Linked DNA regions of Undibacterium sp. 5I1. The protein of the gene in region 1 binds, or shares a complex with, the protein of each later gene. Links are inferred from orthologs where the notes say so. Each region holds a gene or a part of one and is shown on either strand. Other genes may lie near its edges.

Region 1 (16,973 bases):
GTCTGTTTGATGTCGCCTTTTAAATTGGTCAGCACAACAGCTAGTTGAGGGCCACCCAATTCGATGATGACCTGGCGGCAAGCACCGCAAGGGGCGATCGGAGCGTCGGTGTCGCCAGTGACGGCGATGGCGGCGAAATCACCCGGACGATATCCGGCAGCGAGTGCGCTGAACAAGGCGGTACGCTCTGCGCAATTGCACAGACCGTAGGAGGCGTTTTCAATATTGCAGCCATGGAAAATTTTACCGTCTTTGGTTTGTACCGCCGCACCGACTTTAAATTTGGAGTAGGGCGCATAAGCCAACTCGCGTGCTTTGTGCGCTTCTGCAATCAGATTAGGGATGATGTCTTGGGTCGTCATGGGAAATTCTCAACGTATTTGTAATTGGGTAGTAGGTTGCTAGTAACCGGTAGGGAAAACTACGAATGATTCAATATTATTGAAATTGGATGTCCATATATTCTGCGGCTTACAGAGCAAAAATAGCCCGTAAGCCGCAGAAGTATTGGACATGCCTCTTAAGATTTATTTCTTTACGCCTAATTCGATTAGCCGTTCACTCAAATAACTACCCGCTGTGTGGCGCGCCGATAAGACGACTTCTGGTCTTGGGTGTAAAAACAGCGGTAGCGAGATGCGTGATTTTTTCGCTTCCTCACCTGTTGGGTTTAGCACGCGGTGAATAGTGGATGGGTAGTAACCTTCCGATGCTTCATCCAGCATGTCGCCGATATTTACGATCAACATACCGAAGTCACAAGGGACGTTATGCCATTCATCATCCTTACCTTTGACTTGCAAACCGGCTTGCGTTGCGGCAGGTAACAAGGTCAGCAAATTGATGTCACCATGGGCTGCTGCACGCACTGCATCCGGCTCTTCATCGCCACGCAATGGCGGGTAGTGCAAGACGCGCAGTAAGGTGTGATCGCTACCCGGTATCATGTCCGACAGCGGCATAGAATACTTGGCTTTGATGTCGGCTGGTGTGTGATCTTCTACCCATTGCAGTAATTCGGTAGCGAGCTTATTACCTTGCTCGTAATACTGACCTGCAGCATCAGATACTTCAGCGGGATAACGGCCACCCGGATAGATATGATAAAACTCTTTCAGATCCCGCTTGGTATTACCCTTGGCGGTTTCTGATACCTTCGGTGAGAAATAACCATCCATTTTGACTGCATCAAAATTGTATTGATTCTTCGCGTCAGTCTGGAAGAACTCGTACCATTCTTTATAAATGGTCTCTAGCAAAGGTTGCGATAAAGGATGGTTAGTCAACACGCCAAAGCCAGTGCGATGCAGACTCTCGGTAAATTTTTGTGCCGCATCCGGGCTGCGATAATCAACTGGTTCGATAAACATAATATCTCCTCAATGTGCGCGATGAATTAACGCAAGGCTGGCAACAACCAGTCGCTGCTTAATATCGTATCAATCAGACTGGCGCATGCCTTGGCATCGACTTCCATGCAAACACGCGTCTCAGGTTTATCTGCTTCCCATCCAGATTGTGGATACGGAATCGCCAGTTTTGCCATCATGGTCTGGCCATTGGCGATGCCTTCTTTGGCAACGCGTACGCGACCGGATTGAGTTTTAAATAATTCTGGAGCAACCAGCCAGACAAACGCCAGGACATCATGTCCGTAGCAAGCATGGCCCAGATCAGGGCGGATACTTTGGTAGAAATTCGCATAAAAATTGACTGCGTGACTTAAGGTATCTGTTGCGATATGTTGATGTTGTTTCGCCAGACCTGTGAAGAAAGTCGATGGCAAAACCACGCGATGCGTTACATCCAGACCAACCATTGTCAAATCCCAGCCCGCAGTGAAGACCAGATCAGCCGCGTCTGGATCATTCCAGACATTGGCCTCTGCCACTGGTGAGACGTTACCCGGTTCATCTACGGTACCTGCCATCAAAACCACTTGCTTTAAGAGCTTAGGCAATTGTGGTTCTAGCTTTAATGCCAGTCCCAGATTACCAAACGGACCTACCGCAACCAGCGTGATTTCGCCCGGATGCTGGCGCGCCATTTTGACGATAAATTCTGCCGCGCTTTCAACTTCTGCTACGCCACCCGCTTCTACCCGGCTAGCTAAATTGCCCAAGCCATCTGCGCCATGAATAAACGCCGGCGGTGTGCCAGGATCTTTTGCCAGAGGCACAGGTACGCCTTGAGCTACCGGAATACTGCGGCCAGCGATCCGGGTTAAGTACAGTGCATTGGCAGTGGCCTGTTCGACGGTGACATTGCCAAACGTAGTAGTGATACCGATTACATCGATATCTGGATGAGCGAGCGCGAAGTACAGCGCCATCGCATCATCGACGCCAGGGTCGGTATCAAAAATGACTTTATGTTTTGCAGGACTAGAGTTGGTGGTCATGGAGGTTCTCCAAAATTACTTCGCCTGGCCATTAACAGAACCCAGGCGAAGTGACTTATTGCGGTTGGCCCGGTTCAAGGAGGCCGAATCTTAATGTCTTATTTTGATCTCTTATTTTTACGACGTATTTTGATCACTTAGCGAGACTTAACAAAAGGCACACCAATCGCTTTTGGCGCGACTGATTTTGCCATTAAACCTGCCAATACAATGACGGTCACAACATAGGGAATCATCTGTATCAATGAGCCTGGCACTTTGCCGATCACCGGGAAGACGATACCTTCGATCTGCACTTGCAGCGCTGCAAAGAAGCCAAACATCAGGCAACCCATCGCCGTGTAGAGCGGACGCCAGTTGCCGAACACCAGCGCGGTTAAGGCTAGGTAACCGTTGCCTGCCGACATATCACGCAAGAAGAAACCGCTTTGTACAATAGAAAGATAAGCGCCGGAAAATGAACACAATACGCCAGCGCATAACATCGCTAAAAAACGGGTACGTTCAACGTTGATACCGGCGGCATCGGCAGCATGGGGATTTTCGCCCACGGCCCGTAATCGCAAACCAAAACGGCTGTGGTAAATCACCCAATGTACGACTGGGATCAATGCAAATGCCAGATAGACCAGTGCACTATGGCCACCGATTAATTTGCCGTAGAACCAGCCAACAAACGGAATACTTTCTAACGCAGCAGTACCTGGCAAGACGATATCAAACAAGCGAGCCTGGCCGAGATCGGGCGTGCGCCCACCCTGAGAAAAGAAAAACTGCGCCAACACAAATGTCAGTCCGCTCATGGCAATATTGATCGCAATCCCTGCGACTAATTGATTTCCTTTTTGCGTAATACTGACAAAGCCTTGCAGCAATGCGATAGCGACAGATACACCAACACCAGCCAAGATGCCCAGCCACGGATTTTGCGTGGTGAACGCCACCGCAGCCGAGACAAAAGCCGACGCCAGCATTTTGCCTTCCAAGGCCAGATCGACTACACCGCTGCGTTCCGCAAACAAGCCCGCCATCGCAGCAAAAATTAATACCGGCGCATTGCGGATAGTGGAAACCAGTATGCTGGCGAAATGAAAATCATCAAACATCATTAACTCCGATTTAGTTTCGCTTTAGTTTCGTTTCAGCAGACGCGCTAAGGCTGGCGCATACAGATTTTCCATGGCACCGCAAAATAAAATAATCAGGCCTTGGATGAAGATAAAAGTTTCAGTCGGGATATTTGGTTTTTCTAGCGACAGATCAAAACCACCCTGAATCAACGCGCCAAACAAAATAGACGATAGCAAAATACCGACCGGATGCTGACGCCCCATTAAGGCAATCGCAATCCCGATAAACCCAGCACCCGCCGGGAAATTCAAATTTAGATAATGTGTCGATCCCATCAAGGAATTGACCGATGCCAATCCAGCCAGTGCACCAGAAATCAACATCGCAACGATGATCGTTTTAGAGATGGAAATACCTGCGTAGTGTGCCGCATGCTGATTTAAACCCGTAGCGCGCAACTGATAACCCCAGGCCGAACGCCATACTGCAATACCATAAATCGCCAGCGCGATTAGCGCCAGAATAAAACTGATATTCAACGGCGTCTCACCGAGAATCGGGAATATTTTATTCAGTGTCGGTAACCAAGACGCCTCTGCAAATACGCGGCTGGCGGGATTTTGCTGGCCGGTCGGGATCAGATAAGTCACAATCAAAAAGTTCATTAAACTGGCAGCAATGAAGTTAAACATAATCGTCGTGACGACGATGTGACTACCGCGTTTAGCTTGCAGATAACCTGGCAAGTAAGCCCAGGCCGCACCAAATATAGCGCTGCCAACAATCGCTAGTGGAATTAACAACCAGCCAGGCAGACTGGAATCGAGCAACAATAAAACTAGTGTTAACCCAAGGCCACCGACATACATCTGTCCTTCGCTACCGATATTGAACAAACCCGCCTGCATCGCAATGGAGACCGACAAACCAGTAAAAATAAAGGTCGCTGCATAAAATAATGTGTAGCCCAACCCTTCTGGGTTCAATACGGCGGAGTTGACCAGAATGCCCAGCGATTCTATTGGACTCTCGCCCAACAAATAAATCACCAGCGCAGCAACCAGCAGTGCCGACAGCAAATTGAGTAAGGGAAGTGCTATGGCAGTTGCCCAGCGTGGAAGTTCTGAATTAGTCATACTGATGATTTATGTAGTCCACCCATGAGCAAACCTATGCGTGTGGCATCAAACTCTTCCGCCATCAATTCGCCCGTGATACAGCCGCTAGACATGACCAGAATTCTATCGGCCAATGCCCGAACTTCTTCCAGTTCTACCGATACCAGCAGAATGGCAACGCCCGCATCGCGCATGGCGAGTAGCTGCGCATGGATGCTTTCTATCGTGCCGATATCAACACCACGGGTAGGCTGGCCTACCAGCATGAGTTTTGGTGCTGCAGCAATTTCTCGAGCGATGACGACCTTTTGCTGATTGCCACCGGATAGCAGGGCGATGCGTAAATGTGGATCGGACGGACGTACATCGAACTTTTTTAATAGTTCGGTGCATTTGCTGAGAATGCTGGCGAAGTCGAGTAAACCAAAGCGTTTTTTAGTCTGTTGCTGATAACCAAAAAAACTATTCATCATGACCGAAAAGTTTTTAACTACGGCATCACGCAGTCGATCTTCTGGTACATGACCGATACCAAGCTTACGAAAAATGGCAGGCAAACCGTCGGCATCTTTGCGTTTTGCGATTGGCAGCAACTGTCCCTGCATTTGTATCTCGCCGCTGCTTGGCAAACGCATGCCGGATAAAATTTCTAGTAGCTCGCTTTGACCATTGCCAGAGACGCCGGCGATGGCGACGATTTCACCAGCGCGTATGTTGAAGTTGATATCTTTCAGCAGATCGACCGCTTGCTTGCTACGCAAATTCAATCCTTTTACCTCAAGCACAGACGCACCCGGCGCATAGGCAGCCCGTGGCAATTGCGTTTGTATCGGGCGACCTACCATCAGATTGGCTAGTTCTTCTTTGTTGGTGCCAGCGGTGGCAACGGAGCCGACCACTGTGCCTGCGCGCATTACCGTCACCTGGTCGGTGATGTCGAGAATTTCTTGCAGCTTGTGGGTAATCAGGATGATGGTCTTGCCTTGCTCTTTGAACAGTCGCAAGACTTCAAATAGCGACGCCGTTTCTTGCACGGTCAGCACCGCGGTTGGCTCGTCGAGTATCAGAATATTGGCACTACGGTAGATTTGTTTGAGAATTTCTACCCGCTGTTGCAAACCAACCGACAAGTCTTGGATTTTGCTCAGCGGATCAACATCTAAAGAATAGCGCTGACAAATTTCACGCAGCTTTTTCTCAATATCGGTGCGATGAGCGGCGAGTCTGAATCCACCCTCTGCGCCCAGCATGACGTTATCAAGAACCGTCATATTTTCTACTAGCATAAAATGCTGATGCACCATGCCGATCCCAAGTTTGATTGCTTCCTGACTATTACGAATATGTTGTGGCTGACCATTGATCAAGAGCTTGCCGCTATCCGCACGGTAGTAGCCGTACAGGATGCTCATCAAGGTTGATTTGCCTGCGCCGTTTTCTCCGATAACGCCGTGGATGCTACCGGGCGCAATAGAAAAACTCACATCGCGGTTGGCGTGTACGGCGCCAAAGCGTTTGGAGATTTGTTGGAATTCTACGGCTGGCTGCATACGGAGGCGGGATAAAAATTAGCTAGGGTTTGATCGGCGATGTTAACGAACTTAACGAACTCAGCGAACTTGCTGAACTTACTGAAATTGCTAGATGATAGAGACCTGACGCGACGATTGATTGCGCTGAGGTCTGCTTACATCATTTGGTTTTGCGCTTAGCTTAAAAACGTAGAGAATAAAATTCAATTAGAGCATGAGCGCAAAACCAAACTGAAACAAGACAAGATAAGACAAGACACTAAACCGGGCATTTACTTCCGTCGCGCGAGTCAATCACTTTGACTTTGCCGCTGATGATGTCTTGTTTTGCTGCGTTGACACGCTTTTCAATTTCTGGCGTGATCAGGGCGCGGTTATCTTTATCAACAACCCAATCAACGCCACCTTCTTTCAGGCCTTTGTTGATGATGCCAGGCTTCCAGTCACCGTTTTTGATTTGCATAAAGCTATCGTAAATCGCCTGGTCAACCCGCTTAACCATCGAGGTCAGCATCGTGCCCGGATACAAATAATTTTGATTGGAATCAACACCGATGGCGAGCTTGCCTTTTTCTTTGGCTGTCTGCAACGTACCCATGCCGCTGCCGCCTGCTGCTGCGAAAACGACATCAACACCGCGTTCGAATTGCGCGCGCGCTAACTCGCCACCTTTGGCCGGATCATTCCAGGCGGAAGTGGTGGTACCTACCATATTGCTGGTGACCTCAACCTTGGCATCAACTGCTTTAGCACCTTGTGCGTAGCCGCAAGAGAAGGTGCGTATCAACGGAATATCCATACCGCCGACAAAGCCGATTTTTTTAGACTTACTAGCCATTGCCGCAGCAACACCAACCAGATAAGAGCCCTCTTGTTCCTTGAACAGAACTGAGCTGACATTATTGCCTGTGGCAACGCCATCAATCACGACGAATTTAGTATTAGGGAATTCTTTGGCGATGTTTTGCACTGCCTGACTTTGGGCAAAACCAATCGCTGCGATCAGATCGATTTTTTTGCGTGCCAGATTACGTAACACTTGCTCTGTTTGTGTATCGCTGGCGACCTGGACTTCCAGGAAAGAGATTTTGGTCTCTTTTTTAAAGCGTTCTGCACCTTCTGATGCGGATTGATTGAAGGATTTATCAAACTTACCGCCTGCATCATAAATGACGGCTAACTTAGGATCGGCTGCAACAGCGCTGGCAGCGCTGACAACAGCAAACAAGCTCATTATAGTAAGGCAGAGACGCTTGAGTTTCATGGTGATTCCTTGTCGGTCGCAATTGTGTCGGAAGTGTCGAAAATATTGAAAGTATCAGGTCATTGATGTTAGTGCTTTTCAGCCTTGCTATTCAAGGTTCGGTATTACCCGCTGTTTTGAATAACGGCTGCTGAGCACCACTGATATAAATAAAGGATCAAGGGCCAGCAAGCCTAACATGGTCTAACTATTTCAGTAGTTTACTAATAAAAAAACTTTATCGAATTTTAGCTTGCTCTGAACCTTCAGGCAGCCTTCTGTTTGTGCATAAATTCCAGCACGTCATGCCGGTGCGGAATTGATGTTTGAGCACCCAGTTTAGTTACCGTTAAAGCCGCTGTGTATTGCGCTTCGCTGCTGGCGTCTACGATATTTAATCCGTTCGCCAAGCCGACTGCCAGCGCACCCACGAAAGTATCGCCTGCCGCCGTAGTGTCAACCACCTCGACCTTAATAGCAGGCAAAAAGTTGCTCGAATCTTTAGTCGTAATCACGACACCGTGCTCACCCATGGTCAGTAATACTGTGCCGACGCCGCGTTTTAATAACTGTTGCGATGCCAATTTAGCGCTGGCCTGGTCGATGACCGTAGTGCCGCTCAATTGAGACGCTTCGGTTTCATTCACAATCAGATAGTCGACCAATCCCAATAACTCATCGCTTAAATCTTGCGCAGGCGCAGGATTGAGGATCACACCGACCTTGTGCTGATGCGCAATCTGGATGGCGCGCGTGACACTAGCTAAGGGGGTTTCTAACTGGCACAACAAGAGTTTTGCTGTGGCGATGCTGGCGGTCGCCGCCTCTACTTGGGCAACTGAGACGCTAGCGTTGGCACCTGCGGCCAATACGATGCTGTTGTGTCCGCTGTCGTCCACCAAAATACCTGCAACGCCGGTGGCGATGCCTTGTACGGTCGCCAGATTGGCTAGCTCTATGCCTTCAGTCGCGAGACATTGTTTTGAGAAATCGCCAAAGCCATCATTGCCAACAGCGCCGACAAAACTGACATCAGCGCCTTGTCGTGCAGCGGCGACGGCCTGGTTGGCACCTTTGCCACCGGGAATTTGACGGAATTCATGACCATGCATCGTTTCACCGATTGCAGGCATGCGCGGTGTGCGGAACACGAGGTCCATATTGACGCTACCAACAACGGTAATGCGTGGCTTCATTTTGACAATCTCTTGGTAAAAAAATGGTCGCGCAATCGTTTGCGCAACCGATTTCCTATTTAACTATGGTGCGCTTATGCAAGTCAAGAACTAATCTGCAAAGCAATGATATTTTGATTTTTTAAAAATGGTGGCAAATTTTGGACGCTATCTTTTTTGTTGTCAAATGCCAATCAAGGCAATTGTCTTATGTGAACGAATTTGAGCAAATTAAAGCGATTTTGTGATTAATAGGAAAACTTCATTGCAAAATTAATCCGTATTTTTGGATAGTTTCTTGATTGTAATAAGACATATGTTTATAATTTAAAACATATGTTTGTTTTGGTTTGAATTCAAGCGTCTTGCCCGAGATTAATAAGACTGGCTTTAGTTTTGCCATGCTGTTGTTTTTTGTTCGTTATTTGGCCTGTACACCTGTCTGAAACAACGCTCTTTTCAATGAAGCTTAGTAAGGTAATAAATTAAGAATAAATAATACTCACGGTGAGTATTATTTATTGTCTATATGTTTATTGGCCTTCATCTTAATTTTCATAAAAGAGCTGGGGAGTATATGGATTTAATCGTGAGCAAAGCTTCATTTTAAGTCTCTCACTATTTTTGAATTCCCTAAATTACGATTACCTTTGTTTCTGCTTTCATTCCGCCTATCCGTACCTCAGCCTACAGCCCATGTCCGAAATTTCGAAAAAAGATCAGTTGTTTGATATCATCCGCGCCCATCCCTTTGTGTCGCAGCAAGAGCTGGCGCAGCGCCTTCAGTTATCACGGTCGGCGGTGGCAGGACATATCGCCAGTCTGATCCGTGAAAAGCGCTTGCTGGGTCGTGCCTACGTATTACCCGAGCGCCGGCCAGTCCTGTGCATCGGTGGCGCCAATATCGATCGTAAGGTGCGCACCTTGGCGACCTTACAAATGGGTACCTCAAATCCTGTCAGTCAACATGAAAGCTTTGGCGGAGTGGCACGCAATATCGCTGAGAATCTGGCGCGTTTGGGTTGCGTGACTGCCTTACTCTGCGCGACCGGCGATGATGCCGTTGGCGCTGATTTGCTGGCACAAGCCCAGGCATTGGGCATCGACACCAGTGCCAGTTTGCAATTGCCAGGGCAGGGCAGCGGTAGTTATACCGCCGTGCTGGATGCGGATGGCGAGATGCTGTTGGCTTTGTCGCATATGACTTTGTGTGAGTCCCTGGATGCCACTTTTTTAGCAAGTCGCCAGGTGCAATTAAATACTGCGCTGATGACGGTGGCGGACTTAAATTTACCGCAAAGCAGTATTCAATACCTGATAACGCAAGCCAATCAACATGCCAGTCCACTGATACTGGTCGCTGTATCTCAACCCAAAATGGCGCGCCTGCCGGAGGTATTGGAAGGCGTGCGTTTGCTGATACTCAACTTGGGTGAATTGGAGACTCGCGTCGGCTCTCGTCTGAGCGCAGATGGTGAGGAAAAAATCAACGAGGACAAAATACAGCGCGCCTGTCGCCAGTTACAACAGCAAGGCGCGCAGGATGTGATTGTCACCTTGGGCGATGCTGGCGTGATGCTGACCAGCGGTACGGACTGGCACCGTTTGCCAGCGCCGTTGCTAGTGGCATCCGATGTTGTGGATGTGACGGGTGCGGGCGATGCTTTTGCGGCAGCAGTGTGCTGGTCCTTGTATCACAACAATGCAGATCTGTTATTAGCAGCGCAGCGCGGCTTGCATCTGGCGGCCTTGACTTTGCAAAGTGCAGGCACGGTTTGCCCCGATCTGACGCCGGATACGCTGATGGCACTCACTTAATTTACTGCCGAATTTAACTCAATAAAAACTACGCCAACATTTAGGAAATCTCATGCAAAACTACCTCGTATTTTCAAAAGAAGTCGCCCAAGCCAAAGCGGACGGAAAAGCTATTGTGGCCTTAGAATCCACGATTATTTCGCACGGCATGCCTTATCCGCAAAACGTCCAGACCGCACGCGAAGTTGAGCAATTGATCCGTGATAACGGCGCAGTACCCGCGACGATTGCGATTATTGGCGGCAAAATCTGCGTGGGTTTGTCTGACGCAGAACTAGAGCAATTAGCCAGTGCACCAGAGGTAATGAAAGTCAGTCGTCGTGATTTACCCTATGTTTTATCGACGGGTAAACTGGGCGCAACAACCGTTGCCGCAACGATGATTTGTGCGGAGTTGGCAGGAATTGCCGTGTTTGTCACCGGTGGCATTGGTGGTGTGCATCGCGGTGCAGAAACCAGTTTTGATATTTCTGCTGACTTACAAGAGCTGGCGCAAACCTCGGTCGCGGTGGTCTGTGCCGGCGCAAAATCGATTTTGGATTTGGGCTTGACCCTGGAATATTTAGAAACCCATGGCGTCCCGGTAGTGAGCGTAGGCCAAGCTGAATTCCCCGCATTTTTTACTCGCGGCAGTGGCTTTAAAGCCGATTTTCAGTTGGATACAGCGACCGGGCAAGCCGACTTTATCCGTTGCAAATGGGCGCTGGGTTTGCGTGGCGGCGTGGTGATTGCCAATCCTGTTCCAGAAGCTTACGCCATGCCAAAAGCAGAGATAGACAGCATCACGGAGCAGGCTTTGCAAGAGGCGGACGCGCAAGGTATTAATGGCAAAGCAGTGACGCCGTTTTTATTAAATAGAATCAAACAACTGACAGACGGCCGCAGTCTGGTGACGAATATCGCGCTGGTAAAAAACAATGCGATTGTCGGTGCCGCTTTGGCTTTGGCTTTGAAAAATGGTTGATCAGCTGCATTGCGCTGATACTTTGACGCAAGTTGAAGTCGTTTTTTAGCAAGAACTTTGCAGACTACGATTATGGTAATTCAACCCAGATTTTCCATTGGAACAGCGACAAGTGTGCCTTTGGCGAACTGACTGGCTAGACGCGACGACGACGCAAGCTGCATCTTGCTAGGAGGAGCAACAACGCCAGGCAGTTCGCCAAAGGTGCAATTGTCGCTGTAGCGTTCCCACTCAAATCGCGGTGGCGCTATCCCTCTGAAGACCGCACGCCGTCTGCGTTTTTGCGAAGTGGTAGCGGTCTAATGGGAAATCTGGGTTCAATATACTCCCCGTTATTTTTTTAGAAAATGCCTTAATGTCCAATGATCCTATGGATACTTTAGATATACCAATGGGAGTATTTTTTTAATTGAGCGGGAATATTGCTAGCCCGGCGTTGTGTCGCAACACCGCATTCAACGCAAAAAAATAGAATTAGGGATAGAAGATGCTGAGGTGATAACCGGATGCTTTGGTCTGAGATAACTCGAAATACAGTTTGATTTGCTGGTCGCTGGCGGCGCTAAAGCCTTTACTCAACTGGTTTGCTAAATCAGTTTTGTTGTCGAGCTTGGAGTCTAATTTATTACTATCTGACTTAGTGTCGAGCCTATTGTTTTTGTCACTCAAGTACTCTTCGGGCTTAAATACTTTACGCAAGACAGGTTTATCTTTAGCGTCATTTAAAATCAGTTCCACCATTGGCCATGCTTGTGCGGTGGCGCTTTTATTTTGTAACTGTATCGCTAGCGAAAAGACATTCTTATCCGTTGATAAGGCTTGCAACTCATTTGATTCCAGCGAGATTTGATCGATTTGGGCGAGCAAGCTAATTTGGCAATGCAGTAATTTGCAGGCATCGGCCAGCATCGGTTTAGTTTGCGGCACCCAGGCTGCGATGTGATTGCGTGCAATAAATACGCCTTGTCCCAGCAGCCCGACAAACAGGACTAACGACAAAGTAATCATCAAGCCGCGCAGGATTTTGCTACGTCCTTTACGTTTTTCCGCCGCTAAAATAAAGCCCGGTGTTTCGAGATCACTCTCTGCGCTTGCATCCGTCGCTGGCGATGTACCGTCTGATAAATCGTCAGTGATGGAATCTGCTTTACCAGTCGTGTCAAAAGCCAGGCCGTCATGCAAATAAGCCTCTGGTTCACCAGCATAATCATCAGCTTCGGGGTTTGAGTGTCCAGGCTCATCTGCGTTGACGGTAATGTCGGCGCTTGCAGGCTCATACAAATAAGGTTCTTGCTTGTGGTCTGCGGCGCCAGTCTCTTCTTCCGCCTCTGTCGCAGACCATCCTGGTTCATCCATCAAGGCAATGCGAGTTTGTAGTTCTACTTGCCCGATTGCTTCATCATCTAAATTGGTGTCGTCAGAGAGTGTGGTCTTATCGTGCTTGGCAGGTGAGCTGATGTCCTCATCCATCCCGAGATCAAAATCTAAGGAGTCAGCGCTAATTTCTGCTGCTGGAGATTCGGTCACCAGCGCGGTGTTGGCTGCGGTAGTGACTGCGGTACTGACTACCTCGCTGATTGGTGTCTGAGGCGGTGTTTGATCGATGCCAGACGACGAATCTGCTACAGAAACTGCTGTATTCAATTCAGCAGTTTGGAGCAGGCTAGATTCTGCTTTTATCTCTGTTGTAGTGATTTCATGATGCTCAGCGATATGAGAATTGACGTCGGTATTTAAATCACTATCAACATTGACAAGCACTACCGGCGCAACTTGCACCTCGAGTGCGACCGTTGGCGCTGTTTGCACCGTCGGCCCGAGCAGATGCTCGATCCCGTTAAACGTCTGCTGGCAAGAGCCGCAGCGCACCAGCCCGCCATGCAGTTTTAACTGATCATTGGCGACTCTGAAAGTCGTTTGGCAGTGGGGGCATTGGGTGGCGAGTGCCATGTGATGTCGATGCTTAGTTTTTACTGATTAAATTACTTTGTGGGGCTTAGCTAGGTTTTTTTCCGGAGAGCGCTACCCAGCCCTCATGTTCTGCCCAGACTGTGAGTGCAATAAACGGCGCATAAGCTGCGGCAACTTCTTCTGCCTGACGGGCTAAAACACCGGATAAAATCAAAGAGCCACCAGCCGCAACTCGACCAGATAACATCGGTGCCATCACCTTTAATGGGCTGGATAAAATGTTCGCGACTACGACATCAAATTGCGTTCCAACTGGATGGGATGAGGAGAATTGCTCAGGCAGTGTGTAAGTAATATCGCAATGATTGCGTTCAGCATTAAAGTTGGCTGACTCGATCGCTTGAGGGTCAATATCCACGCCGACAACGGCTTGCGCACCCAGCTTTTTTGCCACCATCGCTAAAATGCCAGAACCGCAACCGTAATCCAATACAGATAACTCTTTTGGCGCGTGCGCCTCTAGCCACTCCATGCAGAGGCGAGTAGTCGGGTGACTACCGGTGCCAAACGCCAGACCGGGATCCAGCTCCAGTACCAAAGCCGCAGGGTCGGGAATCTCGTGCCAGCTCGGTACTACCCAAATATTTTTGCCGATGTGGATAGGCTCAAACTGCGATTGGGTCAATCTCACCCAATCCTGATCTTCCACATGGCGAGTCGTGTAGGCTGGAATTGTTGTCAATGCAATCGCTGCTGACGCTTCTGCCAAAATTGCGGCAGCATCGGCGTCGGCAGCAATTAACGCCACCACCCGACTACGATCCCAAGCCGCTTCTTCCGGCTCCATACCTGGCTCACCGAATAACGGTTTCTCCGCATCGGTACCTTCATCCGCATCTTCTACCGACACCGATAAAGCACCCGCTTCCATCAAGGCGTCTGACAGGTTTTCAGCGTGTTCACGCGCTACTTCGATGAGAATTTCTATCCAGGCCATGTTTGAATCTTTCTGCTTACTAATTTACTTCGCTTTTTTGGACAGATCCGGCATTTCTGCCAGCTTATGTTCCAGATAATGGATGTTGGTGCCGCCTTCAATAAAGCGGGCATCTACCATCAATTCACGATGCAAGGGGATATTGGTTTGTATGCCTTCTACTACCATTTCGGATAAGGCGATTTGCATGCGGCGGATGGCTTGCTCACGCGTTGTGCCGTAAGCAATCACTTTGCCGATCATGGAATCATAATTTGGCGGTACAAAGTAGCCCGCGTATGCATGTGAATCTACCCGAATCCCAGGGCCGCCCGGTGTATGCCATGACGTGATGCGACCTGGTGACGGGACAAACTTAAACGGATCTTCTGCATTGATACGACACTCAACTGCATGGCCTTTGAACTCGATGTCGGCCTGGCGGAAACGCAATTTTTCGCCGAAAGCGATATGAATCTGCTCTTGTACGATATCGACACCAGTGATCATTTCTGTCACAGGGTGTTCTACTTGCACGCGAGTATTCATTTCGATGAAATAGAACTCACCGTTTTCATACAAAAACTCAAACGTACCAGCGCCACGATAGCCAATTTTGCGGCATGCAGCGGCGCAACGTTCGCCAATTTTTTCTATAGTCTTGCGAGGAATACCCGGTGCCGGTGCTTCTTCAATTACTTTTTGGTGGCGACGTTGCATGGAGCAATCGCGCTCGCCTAACCAGATCGCATTGCCGTGCTGATCGGCCAGAATCTGGATTTCCACATGGCGTGGATTTTCCAGAAATTTTTCCATATACACTTCAGGATTGCCGAAAGCCGCACCTGCTTCTGCTTTGGTCATTGTCACTGCATTGAGCAAAGCAGCTTCGGTGTGTACCACGCGCATACCGCGCCCACCGCCGCCGCCAGCAGCTTTGATGATGACCGGATAGCCGACTTTACGCGCTGTTTGTACGATTACCTTAGGATCATCCGGTAAAGCGCCTTCAGAGCCTGGCACACAAGGCACGCCAGTTTTGATCATGGCTTGCTTGGCAGAGACTTTATCACCCATCAGGCGAATGGATTCCGCACGCGGTCCAATAAAGACAAAGCCGGATTGCTCAACCCGCTCAGCGAAATCTGCATTTTCAGATAAGAAGCCGTAGCCAGGGTGAATCGCTTGCGCATCGGTCACTTCTGCTGCACTGATGATCGCTGGCATGCTGAGATAGCTCAGATTGGATGGCGCTGGCCCGATGCAGACGGACTCATCGGCTAGCTTGACGTATTTGGCTTCACGGTCGGCTTCGGAATGAACGACGACGGTTTTGATACCCATTTCGCGGCAGGCGCGCTGGATACGTAGCGCGATTTCACCCCGGTTGGCAATTAGAATTTTTTCAAACATGATATGAATTTTACGGTGGCAGTGCTTGCAGCGTTGCAGGCAGTATTTTTATAAAGCACTGATTTCTTTAATGAGATCATATAAAAAAACTGGGTTTAGCTGTGGCTTTAGCTGTGAGACTTTAGCTGTAAATTTAGCCAGGAGTAATCGTAGTGTTCGCCGAGAGTGATCTTGCGGCGATCTTACAACTATCCTACGATAAACAAGGGCTGACCGTATTCAACAGGTTGGCCGTTTTCCACCAAAATCTGTTTGATCGTGCCAGTAAAATCGCTTTCGATTTCATTCAACAGTTTCATTGCTTCGATGATGCAAAGAGTTTCGCCTTCTTTAACGCTTTTTCCGATTTCTACAAACGCGGCATTACCAGGCGCAGAGGAGCGGTAAAAAGTACCAACCATAGGGGATTTGACTACATGACCATCGGGAACTACCGGTGCTGCCGGTGCGCTTGCTGCTACTGGCGCTGCTGCCATTTGTTGAGGCATTTGCTGCATATGTTGCGGCTGCATCATCACAACTTGATTTTGCGGCATTGCAGAAGATTTAACGATGCGGACTTTACCTTCGCCTTCAGTGACTTCGAGTTCTGCAATATCTGACTCGGCGACGAGATCGATCAAGGTCTTGAGTTTTCTTAAATCCATGTGAAATCCCCTAGTGAAGATGTTTCTGAGCGAGCAAAATGGCTCAGAAAACGTGATTAGAACAAGCGCATCAGCGCAATAACTAGCTCAGAAAACAAGCATTGAATGGACATAATTATATGTCATATCAAAGATAATATGGGTAAATTGCGTGAAGATGCAAGAATTTAAAGATTTTTTAGGCTAAAGTCAATCGCTAATCGATAGCCTTCAGTGCCAAGTCCGAGGATCACGCCTGTGGCGACGTCGGACAGATAGGAATGGTGCCGGAAGTTTTCTCTTTGGTGCACATTGGAAATATGCACCTCAATAAACGGAATTGCCACACCAACCAAAGCATCGCGCAAAGCGACGCTGGTATGTGTGAGTGCGCCGGGATTAATAATGATCGCGTTAACTTGCTCTAATCTTGCTGCATGGATGCGGTCAATTAAAGCGCCTTCATGATTACTTTGAAAACTTTGCAGTTCCGCCCCAGCTTCCGCGGCTTGCAATTTTGCTGCACTTTCTACGTCTGCCAAGGTAACTGAACCATAAATATGCGGCTCACGAGTCCCGAGCAAATTTAAATTCGGACCATTCAGCAGCAGCAGTTTGCTTGCCATATTATCAATTCTTTTTCACGAAGATAACGCATTTTGCCGCTATTTACTTGGTATTGGCAAGGAAAACTATTTTGCTACGTTAGATAGTTTTGCAATATC
Region 2 (2,756 bases), 2.7 Mb from region 1 along the record:
GCACTGACGGTGCCGCTGATGCATGCCCTGGTTGAGGGCGGTGCGGATATTATCGAACTCGGCGTGCCGTTTTCTGATCCGATGGCGGATGGCCCGGTGATACAGCGCGCTTCCGAGCGGGCACTGTTGCATGGAGTTGGATTGCGTGATGTATTACAATTCGTCCGCGAATTTCGATTGAGCAATCAAACCACGCCAGTTGTGCTGATGGGATATGCCAATCCGATTGAACGTATGGGCATAGACGCCTTTATTGCCTCGGCAACAGAAGTTGGGGTGGACGGCGTTTTGGTCGTAGACTATCCGCCAGAGGAATGTGAGGATTTTGCCAACAAGATGCAGCAAAATGGCATGGATACTATTTTCTTGCTGGCACCGACTTCGACCGATGAGCGCATCGCTCAGGTTGGTAAAATTGCCACTGGTTATGTTTATTATGTCTCGCTCAAAGGCGTAACCGGGTCGGGAAGCTTGGATTTAGACGCTGTCGCCGCCATGATTCCACGTATCAAAAAACACGTCAAAGTCCCTGTGGGCGTGGGTTTTGGCATACGTGACGGTGCAACGGCAAGAGCAATTGCGTCCGTTTCCGACGCGGTTGTGATAGGCTCTCGGATTATTCAAGAGCTAGAAACGACGCCGCGTGAAAATGCTGTCGCGGCAGTAAAAAGCTTTATTTCTGGTGTCAGACAGGCGTTGGACGAGTAAAATACGCGCTGACGATTGTTTGTCCCCCGCGTTTATTCCACCAGAATGAACATGATGCTTGCGATGTCTACATGGTTATCTATGTGATCGCAAGCCGAATTCAGGAGAAATTATGAGTTGGCTAGAAAAATTACTACCACCGCGCATTCAGCGCTCAGAATCTGCGCACCGCAAATCCATGCCCGAAGGGCTGTGGGTCAAATGCCCTTCCTGCGAAGCCGTACTGTATCGCTCCGATCTGGAAGCAAATATCCATGTTTGCCCAAAATGCAGCCACCATATGCGTATTGGCGCACGCGAACGCCTTGACGCTTTGCTCGACGCTGGCGGACGGTATGAAATCGGTCAGGAAGTCTTGCCGATTGATACCCTGAAATTCAAAGACAGTAAAAAATACACCGATCGCCTAAAAGATGCCTTAGAGTCGACTGGCGAGACAGATTCTATGATCGTCATGGGTGGTTCTATCATGACCGTTCCCGTTGTTGTGTCCTGCTTTGTATTCGACTTTATGGCCGGGACCATGGGTTCCGTATTGGGTGAGCGTTTTGTGCGCGGCGCACAAGCGGCACTGGATCAAAAAGTTCCGTTCATTTGTATTACTGCTAGTGGCGGTGCTCGTATGCAAGAAGGTGTCTTGTCCCTCATGCAAATGGCAAAAACCACGATGATGTTGACGAAATTGTCGGAAAAGAAATTGCCGTTTATCTCAGTGCTGACTGATCCGACTACTGGCGGTGTATCTGCCTCGTTCGCTTTTATGGGTGACGTTGTGATCGCTGAACCTAAGGCGTTGATTGGCTTTGCAGGTCCGCGCGTGATCGAAAATACCGTTCGCGAAAAATTGCCAGAAGGCTTCCAGCGTTCAGAATTCTTATTGCAAAAGGGCGCGATTGACATGATTGTTGACCGTCGCAAAATGCGCGAAGAAATCGCTCGTTTGCTGGCTTTGTTGCAGAACCAGTCTGCAGAAGCGGTCTCGTAAATTTTTGTCTATTTTTCATACTGAAATTTCAAAGAAATCTAAATACGAGCCCGATTCTGTCGGGCTTTTTTTATCTTATGACCAATTCGCTTAATTCTTCTACTTCTATGACGACGCCTGACAATCTGCTGGATTGGCTGGCATTGCTAGAAACTCGTCACTCCAAAGAAATCGACATGGGTCTGGATCGTGTCGCCGCGGTGAAGGAGCGCTTGGATATCCGCTACGAATGCCCAGTCGTCGTCGTTGGTGGTACCAATGGCAAAGGGTCTACCTGCGCCATGCTGGAGTCGATTTTATTGCAAGCTGGATATCGTGTCGGTTTATACAGTAAGCCGCATTTTTTAGATTTTAACGAGCGCGCCCGTATCCACGGTGAGTCAGTCAAAGATCAGGTGTTTGTTGATGTGTTTGCCGAGGTAGAAGTAGCAAGGCTGATGGAGCCAGCGATCTCACTAACTTATTTTGAATTTACTACGCTGGCGATTTGTAAATTACTGGCTGATGCTAAATTAGACGCCGTGATTCTGGAAGTTGGCCTGGGTGGTCGTCTGGATGCGGTCAATGTGATTGATGCCGATGTCTCGATAGTCACCAGCGTCGATATTGATCATGTGGATTATCTGGGGGATACCCGCGAAAAAATTGGGTTCGAGAAAGCCGGTATTTTCCGTACCGGCAGAACTGCCATTTGCGGCGATCCTGTGCCGCCACAATCTTTGATTGAGCATGCGACCAAGATTGGTGCCGATCTGTGGTTGTTTGGTCGAGATTTCAATTATTCCGGCGATAAGCAACAGTGGAATTTTGGTGGTCGTGTGCAACGTCGCAATTCGCTCGGTTATCCGAGTTTGCGCGGCGCGAATCAGTTGCTGAATGCAGCCGCTGTGTTAGCCGCGTTGGAAGCGTTAAGAAATCGCTTGCCCGTAGGAGCACAAGAAGTGCGTAATGGGTTGGTAATGGTCGATTTGCCGGGGCGTTTCCAGGTGATGCCCGGTCGCCCGGTGGTCGTGCTTGATGTGGCGCACAACCCACATGCGGCCGCTACACTGTCGCAAAATTT

What was found.
Region 2: the proteins of accC (region 1) and accD are in contact, whole or in part, in a solved structure (PDB 8UXZ), measured with the Escherichia coli proteins. The link is inferred for Undibacterium sp. 5I1 from one-to-one orthologs.

What each region holds. Positions count from the first base shown.
Region 1 is NZ_JAVIWI010000001.1:4,474,508-4,491,480, forward strand. The notes cover bases 13,439-16,419. They hold accC (acetyl-CoA carboxylase biotin carboxylase subunit), read right to left. Parts: upstream 15,623-16,419; coding sequence 14,255-15,622; downstream 13,439-14,254. Other genes in these bases: prmA (50S ribosomal protein L11 methyltransferase), read right to left, coding at 13,439-14,230; accB (acetyl-CoA carboxylase biotin carboxyl carrier protein), read right to left, coding at 15,811-16,269. In the rest of the region: RGU72_RS19530 (cytidine deaminase), read right to left, coding at 1-362; RGU72_RS19535 (2OG-Fe(II) oxygenase family protein), read right to left, coding at 528-1,370; RGU72_RS19540 (nucleoside hydrolase), read right to left, coding at 1,397-2,401; RGU72_RS19545 (ABC transporter permease), read right to left, coding at 2,539-3,510; RGU72_RS19550 (ABC transporter permease), read right to left, coding at 3,532-4,608; RGU72_RS19555 (ABC transporter ATP-binding protein), read right to left, coding at 4,605-6,140; RGU72_RS19560 (BMP family ABC transporter substrate-binding protein), read right to left, coding at 6,382-7,386; rbsK (ribokinase), read right to left, coding at 7,632-8,561; RGU72_RS19570 (carbohydrate kinase family protein), read left to right, coding at 9,237-10,358; RGU72_RS19575 (pseudouridine-5'-phosphate glycosidase), read left to right, coding at 10,411-11,322; RGU72_RS19580 (DUF3426 domain-containing protein), read right to left, coding at 11,797-13,272; more of prmA, read right to left, coding at 13,319-13,438; aroQ (type II 3-dehydroquinate dehydratase), read right to left, coding at 16,437-16,874; RGU72_RS19605 (TlpA disulfide reductase family protein), read right to left, coding at 16,941-16,973. UniProt on the Escherichia coli protein: This protein is a component of the acetyl coenzyme A carboxylase complex; first, biotin carboxylase catalyzes the carboxylation of the carrier protein and then the transcarboxylase transfers the carboxyl group to form malonyl-CoA.
Region 2 is NZ_JAVIWI010000001.1:1,815,592-1,818,347, reverse strand. It holds accD (acetyl-CoA carboxylase, carboxyltransferase subunit beta), read left to right. Parts: upstream 1-820; coding sequence 821-1,693; downstream 1,694-2,756. Other genes in the region: folC (bifunctional tetrahydrofolate synthase/dihydrofolate synthase), read left to right, coding at 1,801-2,756; trpA (tryptophan synthase subunit alpha), read left to right, coding at 1-708.